DNA from 2 places in the Priestia filamentosa genome. Region 2 is predicted to be linked to the other one. Evidence: a T-box and tRNA genes for the amino acid it is inferred to sense, from the RefSeq annotation. Region 2 holds a T-box; the other holds one or more tRNA genes.

Region 1 (3,280 bases), on a different contig from region 2:
TTCAATGATACATGACGAACAAAAAAATAAATAGTTGCATGTCCAACTCCGATTATTGCTAAAAGAATGGGCACACTTTGTTTTTCATCAAAAAAGGTGATAGCCCCGATAAATAAAAGAATTGAGATAATTCGTCCCATATTTAAAAAAACATCCCGTACAACGATAAACTCAATTCGCTTTTCTTTAATTCCTTCGGCCCTTCCAATTACGTCAAATGTAATCGACATATAAGGAACAAGTAAAAGCGGATATCCGATTGCAATGCAAACAGCATAGCATAACAATTTAACATATGTTACTTTAAAAATAATTAAAAAGACAGAAGCATATAGCAAAAGTCCACCTGCTAAGATTGACTTGTATCGATGCTTCTTCTTTATAAATCGTGATGCTAAATAATAGCCCACAAAAGCGACGGCAGAATTAACAAGACCAAATGTTCCTAGCGCAAGCTCACTGTTTGTCGTAATAAAAACAAGAACAGAGATAATAAAAATAAAGGTTCCTTCTCGGATTCCTTGAAAAAGGTGTGCATATAAAATAAGACGCCAGTTTCGATTCTTTTTTCGTTCGGCAAGTACTTCTTTAAAGCGATACTTTCCTTCTGCTTCTCTTCTTTTAAGAAAGAAACTTAACACAACAGCGCTTAGGAATAGAAATAAAGAAGTAAAAAAGATAATTTTATATCCCGTCATTTTAATGAAAGACGAGATAATCAATCCTGCTACAATAGGACCAATCATTCCTGCGAATGAATTCAATATCCCCATAAATCCGTTAAAAAAATCTCTTGTTTCAGGTTCTGTAATCTCAAATGTTAATACATCAAAAGCAAGCCAGTAAAATCCATAGCCAATTCCAAGTAGAGCCCCTAAGAGTAAAAGGAGCGATGAAGCATTGTTCCCAACAAGTAAGACCGTAATATAAAAGACTGCTAAAAATGATACTCCTAGTCTTAAGACAATAACTCGATCCACTTTCTTAGCAAGCTTCCCTGCTACAACAAATGTCAAAGGATGAAAAATCACAATGGCTAAGTTGTAGAGCGCGAGATCTAAAAACTGCCCTGATTGCTTCCATAAATAGACGTTTACGAACGTATTGGATAATGATATTGCAAGTGAATAAAGAGCTCCAACCGTTAAAAGAAGCAAAAGATCTTTCGTAACTTCAACATCTCCAAACACTTTTTTCAAAACTGCCATACGTAAAACTCCTTTTCTCTTCTACCCCTAGTTTGGCAAAAGATAAAAGAGTTATACTACATAATGTAATTTTGAACAAAGGAATATCACTTCTCTAATAAAAAGACTCGGAGACATTTTGTCTCCGAGCTTTTTATTAGAAGCGTTTCTCTTATTTTGCTGCTTCGTAGCGTTTTGATACTTCGTCCCAGTTTACAACATTCCAGAATGCTGAAATGTAGTCTGGACGACGGTTTTGGTAGTTTAAGTAGTAAGCATGCTCCCAAACGTCTAAGCCTAGAACAGGTGTTTTACCTTCCATAAGCGGTGAATCTTGGTTTGGAGTGCTTGTGATCGCAACTTCGCCGTTATCTACAACAAGCCAAGCCCAACCAGAACCGAAGCGGCCTGCTGCAGCTGCTGCGAATTCTTCTTGGAATTTCTCGTAGCTTCCAAACTTTTTGTTGATTGCATCTGCTAATTCGCCAGTTGGCTCACCGCCACCTTCTGGTGAAAGGATTGTCCAGAAAAGGCTGTGGTTAGCATGTCCACCACCGTTGTTGCGTACAGCTGTACGAATGTTTTCAGGTACAGCGTCTAAGTTTGATACTAGTTCTTCAATGCTTTTAGACTCAAGATCAGTACCCTTGATTGCATCGTTTAACTTCGTTACATATGTGTTGTGGTGTTTCGTATGGTGAATGTTCATTGTTTCCTTGTCGATATGTGGTTCAAGTGCGTCATACGCGTAAGGTAATTGTGGTAATTCATGTGCCATGAAAAATTCCTCCTTTAGATTATGTAAAATTTGTGGTAGCAAAAATTGCTCCGTTAGCTTTAGAATAGCAAATATACCCTATTGTTTCAATTAAAATGATTTTCTTCTTGCTGAAACAACGAGTTTATATTTACCTTTTACCCGATTTTTATACGACTAAACAAAAAAAGTTTTCTGCTATGCAGAAAACTTGTTAATGTTATATGTATGGAGGAGGAAGGGGGATTCGAACCCCCGCGGGTTTTGACACCCCTGTCGGTTTTCAAGACCGATCCCTTCAGCCGGACTTGGGTATTCCTCCACTTAAAATTATGGTGGACCCTGCAGGACTCGAACCTGCGACCGGACGGTTATGAGCCGTCTGCTCTAACCAGCTGAGCTAAGGGTCCATTATGAATACTATAATAAAACAATAGCGGCGGAGGGGATCGAACCCCCGACCTCACGGGTATGAACCGTACGCTCTAGCCAGCTGAGCTACACCGCCAAATGGCTCCACAGGTAGGATTCGAACCTACGACCGATCGGTTAACAGCCGATAGCTCTACCACTGAGCTACTGTGGAACATTAAATAGGACAATATCTAATTTATCATCAAGACAATCTTTTGTCAATCGTTTTCTAAGAAAAAAATAAAGTTAAAGTTAAGGATGATAGCTTTCTATTTTCCATTCCACTCTCACCCTTAACGATTAAGAGTTATTTTGTTCTAAAATGTGCTGAGATAGTTTTTCAGCATAGTCTCCAATTCTCTCCAAATTATTAATAATATCCACAAATAAGATACTAGCTGCTCCTGAACATTCTCCTTTATTTAAACGTAGAATATGCTTTTTGCGCAGTACCCTTTCCATTCGGTCAATCCGATCTTCAATTTCAAGAACGCCGCGGGCGCTTTTTATGTTTTTACTTTCCAAAGCTTTTATTGTTTCAGAAAGGGCTTTTGAAGTACTTTGGAACATTTCTTCTAAATCTGAAGAAGCCTCATTTGTAAAAAAGACTTTATTAGCCAATTGATAATCCACAAATTCCGTAATATTCTCACAATGAGCTCCTATTCTTTTTAAATAATGCACTTCTTCTTGGAGCCTAAAATAATCTTCACTCTCAAGCGTTGATAAAGCATTCTCAGATAACAGGAGAAAATACGCTTTTATTTTTCTTTCCTTGTTTTCTAATATTTCCATTAGATTTACGACTTCTTGAGCATGTATACGATCTCTCGTACTTAAATAGCTGTAAGCTTGTACAAAGTTTTTTAATAAAAGATGACTCATTTCAATAATTTCTTTTTGTACTTGACTCAGGGCAACT
Region 2 (3,280 bases):
CGAGTTCCAATCTCCAATTTATATGCGCTATCTTTAATTTGTAATAATGGAGGAGGAAGGGGGATTCGAACCCCCGCGGGTTTTGACACCCCTGTCGGTTTTCAAGACCGATCCCTTCAGCCGGACTTGGGTATTCCTCCGTCTCGACAAGAATAACTATATCATCATTTTCTACATTCGTCAACAATTTTATACAATTTTTTTATATTTTTTTAGAAAAATACTAATTTATACCTTCCTTATAAAAGATAACTCTAGTCTATCTTTTTATTCTAAAAAAGAGACAAGAAAATAGTTAGTTATTCTTGCCTCTTTTCTTAGAAATTATTTAATCACAGATCGATTTCCCATGTATGGACGTAACACTTCTGGAATTATAATAGAACCATCTTCTTGTTGATAATTTTCTAAAATAGCTGCAACAGTACGCCCAATTGCAAGACCAGATCCATTTAGCGTATGCACATGCTCAGGTCTTCCGTTTGTTTCGCGACGGAAACGAATATTTGCACGACGTGCTTGGAAACCTTCAAAGTTTGAACAAGAAGAGATTTCACGATATGTTCCATAGCTTGGTAACCATACTTCAATATCATACTTTTTAGCTGCTGTGAAACCTAGATCACCTGTACACATGCTCATAACGCGATATGGAAGACCTAGAAGCTGAAGTACCTTTTCAGCATGACCTGTTAATTTTTCGAGTTCTTCATAAGAATCTTCAGGTTTAACAAAACGAACAAGTTCTACTTTATTGAATTGATGTTGACGGATAAGACCACGTGTATCACGCCCTGCAGAACCTGCTTCAGAACGGAAGCATGTGCTATATGCAGCATAGCTTACTGGGAGCTGATCTCCTTTTAAGATCTCATCGCGATGAAGATTAGTGACAGGAACCTCTGAGGTCGGAATTAAGAAATAATCTTCCTTCTCGATTAGAAATGCATCTTCTTCAAACTTTGGAAGCTGTCCTGTTCCTGTCATGCTTGCTCTATTCACCATGTATGGAGGTAAGATTTCTTCATATCCATGCTCATCAATATGAAGGTTCAACATAAAGTTAATTAACGCTCGCTCAAGTCTTGCTCCAAGTCCTTTATAAAATACAAAACGACTTCCAGTTACTTTAGCAGCACGCTCAAAATCTAATAATTCTAAGTCTGTTGCTAAATCCCAATGTGGTTTTGCCTCAAATGCAAACTGCGGAACTTCCCCCCACGCTCTTACTTCTACATTATCGTCTTCTGTTTCTCCAACTGGCACAGTTTCATGTGGAACATTTGGAATAGAAAGAAGAAGTTGTTGAAGTCTCTCTTCAACAGAACGTAATTCTTCATCAAGAGCTTTTACTTTATCTCCTACTTCTCGCATTTCTGCAATAAGATGATCCGCATCTTTCTTCTCTCTCTTTAGCACTGCTACTTGCTGTGATACTTCGTTTCTCTTACTTTTAAGCTCTTCCGTTTGAGCAATAAGCTCACGACGCTTGCTATCTAATTCTTCAAATGCTCCAAGATCTGTTAAATCTTCTCCTCGATGTTGAAGCTTTTCTTTCACTTCTTGAAAATTTTTGCGTAAAAATTTTAAATCTAACATGTTTTTAACTCCTTTACATTAATAATTAAGGCAAATAAAAAACTCTCGTCCCTTACATTATATGTAAGGGACGAGAGTTACCCGCGTTGCCACCCTAGTTGAAAGAGACTGATGTCTCTTACCACTTTATAAAATAACGGTTTAACACCGCAATTGCCTACTGCATTGTTCAACAATTCACTCCAGGATGGATTCATAAGCTTTATCTACTAGTTTGCACCAACCACTAGCTCTCTTAAAGATAAGAGTCTTATTACTATTTCCCTTCAACGTGCTAGCTATATTCAACTTATACATCATAATGTACTATAAGTTTTAACTTGTTGCAATGCTTTTATACTGTCTCTTTTGAAGATGCTTCCACCATTTGTACAAAATGCTGTGCAAGGCGATAATCATCTGTTAACTCTGGATGGAAAGAACAGCCTAGGAATGAACCTTGCTGAGCTGCTACAATTCGGTCTCCATGCATTGCTAACACTTCAACATCTTGTCCAACTTCCACAATATGTGGAGCACGGATAAAGACTCCAATAAAGTCTTCTCCAACACCTTTAATAGATAATGCAGCTTCAAAGCTCTCCCTTTGACGTCCAAAAGAATTGCGTTCCACTTTAATATCCATCACTCCTAGGTGTGGTTCACTATAACCAACAAGATCACTAGCTAATAAGATCAAGCCAGCACATGTGCCAAACATAGGTTTTTTTTGAGCAGCAAATGCTTTTAGCGGCTCCATGAACCCATACTTATCAATAAGGCGTCTCATTGTTGTACTTTCTCCACCTGGAAGTACAAGACCATCGATACTTTCTAGCTGTTCGACTTTTTTTACTAAAACAACTTCTGCTCCAGCACGTTCAAAAGCCTTTGCATGTTCTCTTACTGCACCTTGCAAAGCAAGTATACCGATTGTTGTCATAAAACCAGACCTTTCTTACCAGCCACGCTCTTGCATACGATTTTCTGGTAATAGTGTTGAGATTTCGATCCCTTTCATTGCATTACCAAGTCCTTTTGAGAGGCTTGCAATCAATTCATAATCTTGATAATGTGTTGTTGCTTCCACGATAGCACGAGCAAACTTAGCTGGATTGTCGGATTTGAAGATTCCTGAACCTACAAATACCCCATCTGCTCCAAGCTGCATCATAAGAGCTGCATCTGCTGGTGTAGCTACACCACCTGCTGCGAAGTTTACAACAGGAAGACGTCCCTCTTCCTTAATTTGAAGGAGAAGTTCAAATGGAGCTCCAAGATTTTTAGCTTCTGTCATTAGCTCATCTTCATTCATACCTACTACCTTACGAACTTGAGCATTCACCTTACGAATATGACGAACAGCCTCTACAATATTACCTGTACCTGGCTCCCCTTTTGTACGAAGCATAGAAGCTCCCTCTCCAATACGACGTGCTGCTTCACCTAAATCACGACATCCACAAACAAATGGTACAGTGAAGTCACTCTTATACAAATGAAACTCTTCATCTGCAGGAGTTAATACTTCACTTTCATCAATATAGTCAACTCCCATTGCTTCAAGAACGCGAGCCTCTACAATATGTCCGATACGCGCCTTTGCCATAACAGGAATAGAAACAGCATTTACTACTTCCTCAACAATAGTTGGATCTGCCATACGAGCAACTCCACCTGCTGCACGGATATCAGCTGGCAC

The links. A T-box is a leader RNA that pairs with one kind of tRNA and senses whether it is charged. The one in region 2 lies ahead of serS (serine--tRNA ligase), so its partner is inferred to be a tRNA-Ser.
Region 1: it has a tRNA-Ser gene. The T-box ahead of serS (serine--tRNA ligase) is inferred to sense a tRNA for this amino acid. The anticodon was not compared.

What each region holds. Positions count from the first base shown of each region.
Region 1 covers NZ_FXAJ01000001.1:385,563-388,842, reverse strand. Annotated here, with positions in the region: gene B9N79_RS02080 (MFS transporter) at 1-1,208, opposite strand, end outside; gene sodA (superoxide dismutase SodA) at 1,360-1,965, opposite strand; tRNA gene B9N79_RS02070 (tRNA-Ser) at 2,174-2,266, opposite strand; tRNA gene B9N79_RS02065 (tRNA-Ile) at 2,278-2,354, opposite strand; tRNA gene B9N79_RS02060 (tRNA-Met) at 2,379-2,452, opposite strand; tRNA gene B9N79_RS02055 (tRNA-Asn) at 2,456-2,530, opposite strand; gene B9N79_RS02050 (Na/Pi cotransporter family protein) at 2,659-3,280, opposite strand, start outside.
Region 2 covers NZ_FXAJ01000018.1:8,103-11,382, forward strand. Annotated here, with positions in the region: tRNA gene B9N79_RS25325 (tRNA-Ser) at 48-140, opposite strand; gene serS (serine--tRNA ligase) at 325-1,599, opposite strand; T-box leader at 1,663-1,878, opposite strand; gene pdxT (pyridoxal 5'-phosphate synthase glutaminase subunit PdxT) at 1,934-2,521, opposite strand; gene pdxS (pyridoxal 5'-phosphate synthase lyase subunit PdxS) at 2,537-3,280, opposite strand, start outside.